Regions from separate parts of the Micromonospora sp. NPDC048839 genome, predicted to be linked through region 1. Evidence: riboswitches for the same ligand, from Rfam matches in the RefSeq annotation. Region 1 holds a riboswitch; the other holds the start of a gene.
What was found. A riboswitch is a leader RNA that binds a small molecule or an ion and turns the genes downstream of it on or off. The one in region 1 is predicted to bind thiamine pyrophosphate.

Region 2: it holds a riboswitch for thiamine pyrophosphate, as region 1 does, so the genes downstream of both, thiE (thiamine phosphate synthase) here and AB0C25_RS32620 (ECF transporter S component) in region 1, are expected to answer to the same signal.

Annotation. Positions count from the first base shown of each region.
Region 1 is NZ_JBEZGL010000026.1:10,779-18,246, forward strand. Features, by position in the region: gene AB0C25_RS32595 (acyl-CoA dehydrogenase family protein) at 1-565, opposite strand, end outside; gene AB0C25_RS32600 (DUF6328 family protein) at 668-1,171, opposite strand; gene AB0C25_RS32605 (SIS domain-containing protein) at 1,311-2,060, opposite strand; gene AB0C25_RS32610 (AAC(3) family N-acetyltransferase) at 2,057-2,863, opposite strand; gene AB0C25_RS32615 (alpha/beta fold hydrolase) at 2,893-3,723, opposite strand; TPP riboswitch at 3,830-3,934, shown strand; gene AB0C25_RS32620 (ECF transporter S component) at 4,010-4,603, shown strand; gene AB0C25_RS32625 (ABC transporter ATP-binding protein) at 4,727-6,157, shown strand; gene AB0C25_RS32630 (energy-coupling factor transporter transmembrane component T) at 6,154-6,954, shown strand; gene AB0C25_RS32635 (hypothetical protein) at 7,164-7,468, opposite strand, start outside.
Region 2 is NZ_JBEZGL010000003.1:18,539-26,006, reverse strand. Features, by position in the region: gene AB0C25_RS06040 (ThuA domain-containing protein) at 1-5,309, opposite strand, end outside; TPP riboswitch at 5,621-5,730, shown strand; gene thiE (thiamine phosphate synthase) at 5,725-6,351, shown strand; gene thiO (glycine oxidase ThiO) at 6,348-7,468, shown strand, end outside.

The DNA of each region.
Region 1 (7,468 bases):
GGGGCAGGAAGCGCTGCTTCTGCTCGGCGGTGCCGAACATCTTCACCGGCTGCGGCACCCCGATCGACTGGTGCGCGGAGAGCAGCGCGCCGATGGCCGGGCTGACCGAGCCGGCCAGCATCAGCGCCCGGCAGTAGTGCAGGTTGCTCAGCCCGAGCCCGCCGTACCTCCGGTCGATCTTCATGCCGAACGCGCCGAGGTCGGCCAGGCCGTGGAAGACCGAGTCCGGAATGGACGCGTCACGTTCGATGGCCGCCCCGTCCACCTCGGTGGTCAGGAAGGCGCGGAACCGACCGAGGAACTCTTCGGCGCGGGCCACGTCGTCCGGCTCGGACTGGGGCCATGGGTCGATCAGGTCGAGCCGGAAGCGGCCGAGGAACAACTCCTTGCCGAAGCTGGGCCGATCCCAGGAGGACTCGCGAGCGGCCTCGGCGACCCGCCGGGCCTCCTTCTCCGACACCTGCCCGGCCTCGGCGGGCAGCGGCGCGGCGGCTCCGGCGGTCTGCGCGGTGGTGTCGGAATCCGGGCCGTCCGGTGCTGGTCGACCGTCCTGTGTCGTGGTCACGGCTGCCCCCTCGAACCTCGTGCGGCTGCTCGACGTGTGTGACTACCGTCACGCTACCCCCGGGTGTTACCCAGGGGTAGCGCTCGGTGGAGAACTGCTCGATCAGCGGCCGGCGACCTCGTCCGGGTCGTCGTCCTCGTCGTCGACGTCGTCCTCACCCCAGTTGCGGCGGGCGAACGGCAGGGCGACCCAGAACGTCAGGAACCAGACCCCGGTCAGCGCGCTGAGCACGAAGGCGATCGGCCGGTCGAGCACGAAGTCGGTGATCAGCAGCACCGCGCTGACCATCGCGATCAGCATGAAGGCGAGGCCGCCGGTGGCCATCCGGTGCGCGAAGCGCACCAACTCCGGCTTGCGCCCCTGCCGGAACAGCGCCCGGTGGAACGCCACCGGCGAGATGATCATCGCGGTCGCGGCGGCCGCGGCGAGCAGCGCGACGATGTAGACGTCCCGCTGGAACTCCGTGGTCTCGGTGAACCCCGCGCTGAACGGCAGGGTGAGCAGGAAGGCGAAGAGGATCTGCACGCCCGTCTGTGCGACTCGCAACTCCTGCAACAGGTCGGCGAAATTCCGCTGCCAACGCTGCTTCTCGGTCTCCTTGGACACGCGCTACCTCCGGTGCGACGCTACTGCCGGCGGTCCCGGCCGCCGGCAGCAACGCCAATGCCCCACCCGGGTGAGCGCGAAACAGGTTCACGACATTCGCTGTTCACCTTCTGGACGCACGTCGGCTATCAGTACGGCCTCAGGACCCGCGTCGGATCCGACCGGCGTACCGGGCCTCCAGCTCGGTGTTGTGCGCGTCGCCGTCCGGGATGTTCGCCGACAGGTAGACCGGCGGCCGCTCCCCCGCCGCCAGCAGCCGGGCCACCACCTCCACGGTCACCTGCTGGGCGAGCAGCGCCGCGGTGATCGAGGAGACCGCGCCGACCGCGCCGCCGCCGGGCAGCGGCAGCGTCGCGTCACCGTACGGAGCGCCGTTGTCGAGCACGACGTCGGCGAGGTCGGCCAGCTTGCGCCCGGACGGGTGACGGGAGGTCATCCGGCCCGAGTGCTGCGCGGAGGTGATCGCCACCAGGCCGTGGCCGCGTTCCTTGACGAGCGTGGCGAACTCCACCATCGCGCCGTTGACCCCGGAGTTCGAGGCGAGCACGAAGATGTCGGTGGGCCGCACCGGGGCCAACTCGTAGAGCCGGTGCGCGACCGCCGGGTCCCGTTCCAGCAGCGGGCCGAGCCGCTCCGCCGGTTCGCCGCCGAGCAGCACCAGGTCGCGCAGCGCGATCCGGTTGGTCGGCACCAGACCGCCCGCCCGGCCGGCGATCTCCATGGCGAGGGCCTCGGAGTGCCCGGTGCCGAACGCGTGCACCACCCCGTCGGCGCGGACGGCGTCGGCGATCAGGTCGGCGGCCCGCCCCACCGCCACCCGCTGGCTGGCGGCCACCCGGCCGATCGTCTCGGTCACCACGGCCAGGTAGGCCTCGGCACTCACCGTCATGTTTCCTCCGTCGTCCGGTGTCGGTCCAGCCAGCGCACCGCGAAGTCGACAGCCGCCCGCTGGCTCATCAACCTGCCGGTCCCGGTGCCGACCGGTCCGGTGCGTACCGCCCCGGTGGCCTCCAGGTCCGTGCCCAGCGCGTCGAAGTCGTCCGCGTCGAGCCGTACGTCCTGCCACCACATCCACTCCCGACCGCCGTCGCCGGTCCGCACCGCGGCGCCGACCCGCTCGCGGGGCGAACCGGGGCGGCGGTACTCGGCCAGGTGCAGCGAGGTGCTCACGGAGTGGTCCACGCCGAGCAGCAGGACGTCGGCGTCCAGGTCGTAGAGCCGGGCGAGGGGAGAACCCTCGCCGAGCATGTCGGCCAGGCCGTGCCCGGCCACCACCTGCTCGGCGGCCGGCCCGAGCGCGGCGAACGACACGTGCGGATGCGAGCTGCGCAGGGCACCGGGCCAGCCGCGAACCGTCTCGGCGAGCACGCCCATGAACCGGCTCGGCGTGACCGCCGGGTCGAAGCCCGGCATCTCGGCGCGGATCAGCGGCCACCAGTCCGCCGGCACCGGTGGGTTGCGCCACCCCGCGGGGTCACTGTTGTCCGGCGTGTGGGTGGGCACCACGATCGTGCCGTCCGGGCCGAGCGCGTCGCGCAGGGCGAGCACCACCGCGTGCGGCCCGCCGCTGACGAACCCCAGCGGACGTAACGCGGCGTGCACCAGCAGCGTCGCCCCGGGGCGTACGCCCAGCAGGCGCAGTTGCGCGGCGATCGAGCGTCGGGTGCCCGGCCCGCTGGTGTTCGTGGTCACGGCGTCCCTCCCTGGCTGGCCCACCGGGCTCAGGCCGTTCCGCCGGCCCGAGCCAGGATCGCCTCGGCGAGCGGACCCGGCGCCGTGTCCGGAATCCAGTGACTCACATCTGGCAACCGCACGAAGCGGTACGTCCCGGTGACGTTCGCGGCGCACGCGTCGGCGGCGGTGTGGCCGATGGCGACGTCCCGGTCACTCCAGACGTAGGTGGTGGGCACCGCGACCGGGCCGACACCGGCCAGGTCGGCGCGGGACATCGCCCGGTACCAGTTCAGCGCGGCGGTCAGCGCCCCCGGCTCGCGCATCGGGGCAACGTAGCGGTCCACCCGGGGCGCGTCGCCCACTCCGCCGAGCATCTTGCGCAGCGCGGTCGCGTGCCACGCCAGCAGCACCTTCTCCGCCGTACCCGGCTTACGGAACAAGGTGATGTACGACGAGCGGGCCTTCTGCTGGCCGTCGTTGCTCAGGGCGTACGCCATGGCGGCCGGATGCGGCACGGACACCGCGGTCAGTGTGCGGACCCGGTCGGGGTGCCCGGCGGCGACCGCCCAGGCCACTATCGCGCCCCAGTCGTGGCCGACCACGTGCACGGCGTCCAATCCCAGGGCGTCGAGCACCGCCACCACGTCGGCGACGAGTTCGGGGATCCGGTAGTCGGCCACCGCCGTCGGCCGCGCACCGGGCGAGTAACCGCGCTGGTCCAGCGCGTACGTGCGTAGCCCGGCCGCGTGCAGCGCGGGCACCACGTCGTCCCACTCGCCGCTGTGCTGGGGGAAGCCGTGCAGCAGCAGGACGGGTTCGCCGTCCGACGGACCGCCGGCGGTTACCTCGAACGTGAGACCTCGCGCGTCGACCCGCATGATCGTCAGCCTACCCAGCCGCGGTACGGCCAGCTGAACGCCGAGATGGGCGGATGCCCTGCTGGGCCGGCACCCCTGGTCAGTGTTAGCGTCGACGAGACAACTTCACATCCGACAGGGGAGCGCACAGCGCTGAGAGTGCGGGCATGCCCGCAGACCCTCGAACCTGATCTGGGTAATGCCAGCGCAGGGAGTTCGGTCGACCTCCAGCCGCGCCGCCGTCCGGTGCCACCGGACGCGCGGCGTGCGTCTTCTCCTGGTTCGCACGCAGAACTGGGAGTACAACATGACATCCACCACCGACACCGCCCGTTGGCGGACCATCGACATCGTGGTCGCCTCGGTGATCGCGGTCGCCTTCGGCGTCATCTTCTGGGCCTGGGGCCTGGTCTGGAGCGCCACCGAGGGTGCGTTCGCGTTCTTCCCGCCGGCGCAGACGCTGCTCTACGGCGTGTGGCTGATGCCGGCCGTGATCGGCGGCCTGGTCATCCGCAAGCCCGGCGCCGCGCTCTACTGCGAGACGGTGGCCGCGGTCCTGTCCGCGCTGCTGGGCAGCCAGTGGGCCGGCACGGTGATCCCGCAGGGCATCGTGCAGGGCATCGGTGCCGAGTTGGCGTTCGCCGCCTTCCGGTACCGGTCGTTCCGGCTGCCGACCGCGATGCTGGCCGGCGCGCTGACCGGTCTCAGCGCCGCGCTGTTCGACTTCTTCGTCTGGAACGTCGACTACGAGCTGACCAACTACCGCATCCCGTACGCGCTGCTCACCATCGTCAGCGCCACCGTGATCGCCGGCGCCGGTGGCTGGCTGCTGACGAAGGCCCTGGCCAACACCGGCGTCCTGGACCGCTTCCCGGCGGGTCGGAACCGAGCCCTGGTCTGACCCCGCCCCACCCGCGTTGATCATGAGGTTGACGGGCGGATGGATCGTCAGAATGACCGTCAACCTCATGATCGACCGTGCAGGGTGGGGCCGGGGGCGCGCGGCCCGGAGGGGGGTGGCTTGGTGGGCGGGGTACTGCTGCGGGGGTTTGGGTGGCGGCACGCTGGACGGCGCGCCTGGGCTCTGCGCGGAGTTGATCTGCGGGTCGAGGCCGGGGAGCGGGTTCTGCTGCTCGGGCCCTCCGGGGCCGGTAAGAGCACCCTGCTCAGCGCGTTGGCGGGGCTGCTGCCGGAGGACTCCGGCGAGCAGGAGGGCACCGTCGAGATCGACGGGCTCGACCCGCGCAAGGGTCGGGAACGCGTCGGCATCGTCTTCCAGGATCCGGAAACCCAACTGGTGATGGCGCGCTGCGGCGACGACGTCGCGTTCGGGCTGGAGAACCGCGGCGTACCGACCGACGAGATCTGGCCCCGGGTGGACGAGGCGCTGCACCGCGTCGGCTTCCCGTACCCCCGGGACCGCCCCACCGCGGCGCTCTCCGGCGGCGAGCAGCAACGCCTCGCCCTGGCCGGCGCGCTGGCGCTGCGTCCCGAGCTGCTGCTGCTCGACGAGCCGACCGCCAACCTCGATCCGGCCGGGGCCGACCTGGTCCGCCAGGCGGTGGCCGGCGCGCTGCACGCCGACACCACCCTGATCCTGGTCGAGCACCGGGTCGCCGAGGCACTGCCGCTCGTCGACCGGGTGGTCGTCCTGGAACCGGGCGGCGGGGTCCGCGCGGACGGCACCCCCGAGGCCGTCTTCGCCGCCCACGGTGCCGCCCTGGCCGCCGAGGGGGTCTGGGTGCCCGGTCACCCCATCGCGCCCCGGCCGGCCACCGCCGCGCCGGGGGACCTGTTGCTCACCGCCGACCGGCTCGGCCTGCCGCCCCGGCTGGGCTCCACCGACCTCGCGGTACGCGCCGGCGAGGCACTCGCCGTACGCGGACCCAACGGCGCCGGCAAGTCCACCCTGGCCCTACTGCTCGGCGGGTTGCTCCGGCCGAGCGTCGGACGGGTCACCGCATCCGTCGAGTTGGCCGGCGCGGACCACCGCACTCCCCCACACCGGTGGCGGGCTCCCGCACTGGCCCGCCGGATCGGGTCGGTCTTCCAGGATCCGGAGCACCAGTTCGTCACCAGCACCGTCTTCGACGAGCTGGCGCTCGGTCCACGCCGGACCGGTCAGCCCGAGGCGGCCGTCAACGAGACCGTGAGCGGGCTGCTGGAACGGCTGCGACTGGTCCGGCTCGCCGCCGCCAACCCGTACACCCTCTCGGGTGGTGAGGCGCGGCGGCTGAGCGTGGCGACCGCCCTGGCCACCGCGCCCCGCCTGCTGATCTGCGACGAACCCACATTCGGTCAGGACCGGCGGACCTGGCGGGAACTGGTCGACCTCTTCGCCGACCTGCGCGACGCCGGGCACGGCGTGGTCGCGGTCACCCACGACGCGGACTTCGTGGCCGCGCTCGCCGACCGGACCATCACCCTGCGACGCTCCTCGGACGACGACCGATGATCAGCATCGAGTCGGTCGCCACGCCCGGTGCACCCCTGGCCCGCCGCAACCCGGTGGCGAAGGTCGCCGCCGCGCTGGTCTTCTCGTTCACCCTGCTGGCCACCCTGGACCCACTGGCCCCGGCGATCGCCATCGCGCTCGAACTCGCCGTGCTGCCGCTGTTCGGCATCGGCTACCGGGTGCTGGCCCGGCGGGCCTGGCCGCTGCTCCTCAGCGCCGCCGGCATCCTGGTCACTCTTGTGCTCTTCGCCGCCGACCGGTCCGGCCGCGTCCTGCTGGACGCGGGACCGGTGCTGGTGAGCACCGGCGTGCTGCTCACCGCGCTCGGGCTGGTGCTGCGCGTCTTCGCGGTGGCCCTTCCCGGTGTGATCGTCTTCGCGACCACCGACCCCACCGACCTGGCCGACGCGTTGATCCAGAACGCGAAGGCGCCGGCCCGGTTCGCCATCGGGGCACTTGCCGCGTTTCGCCTGGTTCCGCTACTCGGTCAGGAATGGCAGATGATCAGCATGGCCCGACGCGCGCGCGGCGTCGACGCAGGACGCAACCCGCTCGCGAAGCTACGACTGTTCGCCTCCACCGGGTTCGCGCTGCTGGTCGGGGCGATCCGCCGGGGCACCCGCCTCGCCGTCGCGATGGACGCCCGGGGCTTCGACGCCGGCACTCCCCGGACCGCGGCCCGCGACCAACGCTTCACCCGCGCCGACGCACTCCTCATCGCCGGGGCCGCCGTGCTGGCCGGCGCCGCCCTCACGACAAGCGTCCTGGTCGGCACCTTCCGCCCCCTGATCAGCTGAACCCGACCCAGGTCGCCCGCCCGCCGCGCCCGCGGGCCCGCCCCGCCCGCGGCCCGCCCCGCCCGCGGCCAAGATCTGCCCCGCCCGCGGCCCGGCCCGCCCCGCCCGCGGCCAAGATCTGCACAACATCAGGGATGTAGTGGCCTCGTTGGCGAAGGAGGCCACTACATCCCTGATGTTGCTGTCAGCACCCGGCGGGGGCGGATCGGTCAGCTACGGCGGAAGGCGTAGCGGCGGGTCTGGCCGGCCTGTTGGCTGCGTCCGCCGCCCGAGCGGCTGCCGCCACCCTGCGGCGGACCGGCCGTCGGTGCCGCCGGTCTCCCGGCCGCCGGTGGCAGGTCGTCCACCGCCGGAGCGTCGACCGCCGCTGGCACGTCGAACGTTGCCGGCACGTCGACCGGCGCCGGCACGTCGACCGGCAGCGTCAACGCGTCCGAGCCGGCCGCCGCCGGCAGCGCCGGCCCGACCAGCACCTCCGGCAGAGCCGGCCCGACCAGCACCGCCGGCAGAGCCG
Region 2 (7,468 bases), on a different contig from region 1:
GCCTGCCAGGACACCCGAACGTCCTGGCTGTCTCCGTAGAGCTGGCCGTCGGCGATCCCGGACACCAGCAGCGTCGGCTTGGTGCCGTCGATGCGTACCACCGCCGACTTGAGCGTCTCGACGTTGCCGGCCTTGTCGGTCGAACGGAACAGCAGCTCGTGCTGCCCGTCACCGGTCACCTCGACCGGCGTCGTGTACGGCGTCCACGCGCCACCGTCCAGCGACCACTCCACCGTCTTCACGCCGGAACCGGCGTCGGTCGAGGTCAGCACGACGGGGATCGTCCCGTCGTGCCAGCCGGCGTCGTTCGCCGGAGCGAACGTCGCCGAGGTCACCGGCGCGGTGGCGTCGATCTTGGCGGAGACGGTCTTCGTCTCCTCCACGTTGCCGGCCTTGTCGGTCGAGCGGAACCGCAGCTCGTGCTCGCCGTCGCCGGTGATGGCCACCGGTGCGGTGTACGCCGTCCAGGTGGTGGCCCCGTCCAGCTGGTACTCCGTAGTGGCGAGACCGCTACCGCCGGCCTCGTCGGCACCGGTGAGCGTGACCGTCACCGGCCCGGTGTACCACCCGTCGGTCGGGGTGCCGGAAACCGCCGCCGTCGTGACCGGAGCGGTCTCGTCGGCGACCTTCGTGCTGAGCCGGAAGTAGTCGAACGAGGCGGTCTTCGACGCCGTCTGGTTGGCGCCGAGGGTGAACAGACCGACCTTCGGGGTGGCCCCGACCGCACTGTTGGTCAGTGCCTCCAACGCGGTCCAGGTCGCTCCGTCCGCCGAGTACGACGCGGTGAACGTGTTGCCCGTGCGGGCCAGCCGCAGGTGCCACACGGCCGAGGTGAGGCTGGTCGCCTCCGGCTGCGGGGTCTGCACCACCCCGGCGATCTCGCTGCGGAACTCGATCCGCCGCGTCACCGCCTGGCCGGCCTGGTTGTCCGCGATGAAGTCGAACTTGACGTAGTTGTCGTCATCCGCCTGCACGAGCAGACCGGCCTGCTGGTACTGCTCGTTCAGCAGGCTGCCGTCGACCTTCGTCTCCAGGGTCCAGTCGCCGGTCGGCGCGGTCTGGAGGATGAAGTTCTTCGGCCCGGTGTTGTCGGTGCCGTAGATGTCACCGTTGGGCACGTCGATCCGCAGCGCGCCTCCGGAGACCCGGTAACCAGCGGGGTCTTCCCGCGTGACGGCGTCCCACCGGCACTTGTCCAGCGAGCTGCCGGTGAACTCGTCCGACGGCTCGACCGGGCCGGCCGGAGCGTCCGGCGTGACCACGAACGAGTCGAAGGCCGCGTCCACAACAGGTGCCTCGGTGCCACCGTTGAGGGCGAAGACCCCGATCCGCGGGTTGGTGATGCCAGCGAGCGCGGCCGAACGGCCAACCGGGGTGAAGGTCTGCCCGTCGCCCGAGGCGGACGCGGTCAGGTTCGTCCCGTCGCTGGTGATCCGCAGGTACACGGTGTCACCCGCCGGTGCGTTGGTGGCGTCGGCGGCCTCGTTGCGCGGCGTGGCGGCCGTCTCCCGGATGAACTCCACCCGCCGGCTGCCGTTGTAGAGCAGGTCCACCTTGGCGTAGTTGTCGTCGTCGCCGTACACCAGCAGGCCGGCCTGCTGGTAGTTGGCCGTGACCGGCAGGGTGACCTTGGTGGTCATCTCCCAGGCGCCGGTCGGAGCCGCCTGGAGCACCAGGTTGGTGGCGTCGTTGCGAGCCCCGTAGAGGTCACCCACCCCGGTGGGCAGCCGCAGCGCGCCCCCACTGAGCGAGTAGAGCTGGTTCTCCCGGACCACGCTGGTCCAGCGGGCCTTGTCGAGGCTGTTGCCGTTGAAGTCGTCCGAACGCGCCCCGAAGCAGGACGTGTCCGGAGCGTCCACCCGCACCGGCACCGTGGCGTACGCCTTGGCGCCCTTGCTGTCGGTCACCGTGAGGGTGGCCGTGAAGGTGCCCGGGTTGGTGTAGGTGTGGCTGGCGTCCAGGGTGGTCGCCGAGCCGCCGTCACCGAAGTCCCAGGCGTACGTCAACGGAGTGTCGCCCTCGGCGTCGGTGGCCGTGCCGTCGAAGGCGACGGTGACCGGCGCGGTGCCGGTGGCCGGGGTGGCCGTGGCACTGACCGCAGGCGGCGCGTTCTCGGTGACACCGCGGCCGACGAAGTCCATCCAGTTGACGTTGAACAGCGAACCCGTTCCGCCGTTCGGATCGCGGGCCACGAAGTACAGCGAACCGCTCGCGGCACCGGTGACCGGCGCGCTCACGTCCGTGTACGTCTGCCACGCCCCGGTCGACGGCACGACGGCCGTGGCGACCACCGGTCCGTCAACCGCACCGGCGCGGACCTCGATCCGACCGCCGGCGGCGGCCGAGGCGGCCCGGAACCGGATCTCGGTGATGTTGGTCAGGTCCGCCGGAGCGACCGACCACCAGTCACCGTCCTCGATGAACGCGATGCTCTGGCCGCCACCCGCGGTGTCGGCCCCGGCCTCCCGCTGCACGCCGGCGTCTCCGCCGCCGGTGCTCACCGGCGTCCGCCCGGTGGCGGTGAAGTACTCGGCCTGCTTCTGCTTGGGCTGCAGGATCTCGATCTGCCGACCGGTGAGCGCACCGGCGCCGCCGGCACCACCCTCGTCGGTGTAGGTGGCCTCGAAGACCGCGAAGACGTTCGCCTCGGCGCCGTGCCCGGAGGCGAGCGACGTCTGGACGGTGCCGGTGCAGCCGGTGTGCTGCTCCAGCGGGTGGGCGTGCTCGTCGTGACCGAGCAGCACCTGGAGGTTCACCTTGGCGCAGTCGATCTGCCCGTCCTCGGGGTCGGTCACCTTGATCGTGTACTTGACCTGGTCACCCCAGTTGAAGAAACCACCGTCCGGCGGGAACTCGATGGTGACCGTCGGGGCGGTGTTGCCCACGGTGACCGGCACGTTGGCCACCGCGGTACGGCCCTTCGGGTTGGTCACGGTGAGCTGGGCGGTGTAGTTGCCCGCCGTCGCGTAGGTGTGCGTCGGGTTCGCCTCGGTGGAGGTCTGCCCGTCGCCGAAGGCCCAGGCGTAGGTGAGCGCGCCACCGTCCGGGTCCCGGGAGCCGGCGCTGGAGAACGTGACGGTCAACGGCGCCGGACCCGAGGTGGGGTTGGCGGACGCCGCCGCGATCGGCGCGCGGTCACCGGCGGTGTAGTCGATCCGGTAGACGCCGGAGTTGTCGTTGTTGCCGCCGAAGCCGCTGCCCCACTCGATCAGGTACAGCGCGCCGTCCGGGCCGAACTCGAAGTCCATCGGCCGGATCATGCTCATGCCGGTGAGCAACTGGTTGATGTCCACAAGCGACTTGCCGTCGGCGGTCACCTGCATCGTGTACATCTTGTTCTGGTTCCACTCGCCGAGCAGCGCCTTGCCGTCGTAGTAGGCCGGCCACTTGCGGGTGGAGTTGAGGTTGGGGTCGTACCGGTAGGCCGGGCCGCCCATCGGCGCGCCACCGCCACCGATCTCCGGGTACCGCGCGTCACCGGCGTAGCCGTAGTCGACGGTGGCCGGGACGACCGGCGGGAGGTTGGTCAGGCCGGTGTTGTTCGGCGAGTTGTTCACCGGCGCCGCGCAGTCGAACTTCGCGCCGCTCGGGCCGGACGGGAACGTGTAGTCGTTGTACGCCTCGTTCGTGCCCGTGCAGTACGGCCAGCCGTAGTTGCCGGGGGTGACGATGTTCCACTCGACCAGACCGCGGGGGCCCCGGTCCGGGTTGTTCGCGTTGGCGTCCGGCCCGTAGTCCCCGACGTAGAGCGTGTCGGTCTTCGGGTCGGTGCCGATCCGGAACGGGTTGCGGAAGCCCATCGCGTAGATCTCGGGACGGGTCTTCTCGGTGCCCGGCGCGAAGAGGTTGCCGGTCGGAACGGTGTACGTCCCGTCGTCCTCCGGGTGGATCCGGATCACCTTGCCGCGCAGGTCGTTGGTGTTCGCCGACGTGCGCTGCGAGTCGTAGTCCTGGCGGCCCGGTCGCTCGTCGAGCGGCGAGTACGCGTTCGACTCGAACGGGTTGGTGTTGTCACCGGTGGCCAGGTAGAGGTTGCCGGCGCTGTCGAAGGTCATGCTGCCGCCCGCGTGGCAGCAGGTGTTGCGCTGCGTGTCGACCCGCAGCACCTGCTTCTCGCTCGCCAGGTCGATGGTGTCGCCGGTCACCGTGAACCGGGACAGCAGGTTGCGGGTGACGTTGTCGTTCGGGGCGTAGTAGAGATACACCCACTTGTTGGTGGCGAAGTCCGGGTCGAGCCGGATGCCGATCAGGCCGTCCTCGTTGCCGGTGAAGACGTCCAGGTCGACGGCGGTGACGGTGTTGCCGGTGTCCGGCTTGATGATCTGCACCCGGCCGTCGCGCTCGATGTAGAAGACCCGCCCGTCGGGGGCGATGTCCAGCTCCATCGGGTTGCTGGTGTTGCTGTCCAGGGCGATCTTCTCGAAGTTCGAGGTCTTCGTGGCACCGCAGTCGGCGTCCTCGACACCGGCCGCGGTACGGATGCCGCCGAGCAGGTGGGAGAGGAACTCGGGCTCCGCGAACGACTCCCGGGTGTGCCCGCCGCCGGTGTACCAGGAGCGACCGCCGTCGAAGTCCTGACACCAGGAGGTCGGGTGGTCGGCGCCCATCGCGCCCGCGCCCGGGGTGTAGGTCTTTTCGTCCAGGCTGGCCAGCACGTGCACGTCCGGCCGCGGGTTGGTCTGGAAGTTGTACCACTCGTCGAACCGGGACCAGCGGTCCGGCAGTTCGGCCGTGGACGGGTGGGCGTGGTCCTCCACCTTCACCGTGGCCTGCTGGTTCTGCGGGTGGTTGGCGAAGTACGCGCCGACCAGGTCGCCGTACCAGGCCCAGCTGTACTCGGTGTCCGAGGCGGCGTGGATGCCGACGTAACCGCCGCCGGCCTTCACGTAGCGCTCGAACGCCGCCTGCTGCTCGGCGTTGAGGACGTCACCGGTGGTGGAGAGCCAGATCACGGCCTTGTACTTCGCGAGGTTGGCGTCGCTGAACGCGGCGCCGTCCTCGGAGGCGTCCACGGTGAAGCCGTTGGTGGCGCCGAGCTGTTGGATGGCGGCGACACCGGTGGGGATGGAGTCGTGCCGGAAGCCGGCGGTCTTGGAGAAGACCAGGACCGAGAAGGGATCGTCGGCGGCCTTCTGGGGCGCCTTCGGCGCCACCTGGGTGACCGGGGTTCCGGCCGCTGCCTCCCGTGGGGGGACCTGCGCGGCGGCCGGCGCGGCCTGCGCGGGCGTGCCGAACAGGCTTGTCGAGGCGAGGGCAAGGGAGATGAGGGTTGCGGTGATTGGTACGCGGGCACGACGAGAACGGGACACGCCGCCTCCTGTGTCGTAGTGACGGAGATCGCGGGAGTCGGCTCGCCGAAGGCCGTCCCTGGTGGAGTCGGTGGTCGCACCGTGCCAAGGTGCCCCCACCGACATTTTGTCGAATCGCTAAACAAATTAATTCGACTGGCTCGATGTCCGGCAAGATGCCGGCGGGTAACGGTTCTGCAACGGCAGGCGACATTCCGAACAGGACTGCATGAACCGCCACACAGATCTAGCTCGATTCGGTGCGTTCCGGCCCACCGGCCGCCGCCGAACCTCGCCTTGGCAGACCGACGGATCTGTCGTACGGTGACACGCAAGTAACCCACGGGAGCCCGGTGTACCGGGCTGAGAGGGGGGCTGACAGCCCCCGACCGTCGAACCTGATCCGGGTAATGCCGGCGCAGGGAGGAGAGTTGCCGTGCCGTCCCTGGGGCGACTGCATCTGATCACCGACACCCGACCCGGTCGGGACCCGCTCACCGTGGTTCGGGCCGCCCTCACGGTGGCCCGCGCCGACCTGGTCGTGCAGGTCCGGGTCGAGGACTCCGCCACCGACCGCGAGGCGTACGAGCTGGCCCGGCGGGTGCTGGCGCTCTGCCTGTCGTACGAGGCGATTTGCCTGGTCAACGACCGGCTGCACGTGGCGCTGGCGGTGGGCGCGGCCGGCGGACACATCGGAGCGGACGACCTCCCGGTGGCCGCCGCCCGTCGGGTGCTCGGCCCGACCGGTGTGCTGGGAGCCACCGCCCGCGCGCCACAGACAGCGACCGAGGCCGTCGCGGCGGGAGCCACCTACCTGGGCGTCGGCCCCTGCCACCCCACCAGCACCAAGACCGGCCTGCCGGACCCGATCGGACCGGCCGGGATCCGCGCGGTGGCCGACGCTGTCGACGTGCCGGTCATCGCGATCGGTGGCGTGACCGCCGCCCGGGTACCGGAGCTGCGGGCCGCCGGAGCGTACGGGGTGGCCGTGGTCGGTGCGGTGTCCGCCGCCGCCGACCCGGCGCGGGCGACCGCCACGCTGATCGAGGCCCTGACGTGCTGACCGGCCGGTCGGAGTCGGCGCCGTCGACCGACCGGACCCGGCCGGACGTGGCGGTGGTCGGGGCGGGGCCGATCGGGCTCGCGATCGCCTGGCGCTGCGCCGCCCGTGGGCTGCGGGTGGAGGTGCACGATCCGGCACCCGGCTCGGGGGCGTCAGCGGTGGCCGCCGGCATGCTCGCCCCGGTCGCCGAGGCGACCTTCGGTGAGCGGCAGCTGACCGAGCTGCTGCTGGCGTCCGCCGCCCGCTGGCCCACCTTCACCGAGGAGTTGACCGAAGCGACAGGCGCCGACATCGGCTACCGCACCGAGGGCACCCTGCTTGTCGGGTTGACCGGCGACGACCTGGCCGAGGCGCGCCGGCTGTGGGCGTACCAACAGGGGTTGGGCCTGCCGGTGACCCCACTGCGCCCCAGCGAGCTGCGCGACCACGAACCGGCGCTCGCCCCGCGGGTGCGCGGCGGCGCGCTCGCGCCCACCGACCACCAGGTCGACCCCCGGCTGCTGGTGCCGGCGCTACGCACGGCCGCGCAGCGGGCCGGCGCGGTGCTGGTGCCGCACGGTGTTCGACATCTGTCCGACGTGGACGCGCATGTCACGGTTGTCGCCGCCGGCTGCGGTTCCGCCGCACTCACCGGCCTGCCCGTGCGGCAGGTGAAGGGCCAGATCCTCCGGCTCCGCGCGCCCGGCGGCGTCGCGCCGGGCTTCCGGCACGTGATCCGGGGGTACGCCGACGGCGAGCACGTCTACCTGGTGCCCCGCGCCGACGGTGAGGTCGTGCTCGGTGCGACGGTCGAGGAACGGTCGGACACCACGGTCACCGCCGGCGCTGTGCAGCGGCTGCTCCGCGCCGGGGTGGACCTGCTGCCCGAACTGGCCGAGTACGACCTGGTCGAGGCGGTCGCCGGGCTGCGCCCAGGAACCCCGGACAACGCGCCGATCCTCGGGCCCCTGCCCGGGCGGCCGGACGTGCTGGCCGCCACCGGTCACCACCGGCACGGCATCGTGCTCACCCCGATCACCGCCGACCTGATCGCGGACCTGGCGCTCACCGGCGTACCCGATCCGCTGCTCGCGCCCTTCCGGCCGGACCGGTTCGCCGGCGCGGCAGCGGACGGCGA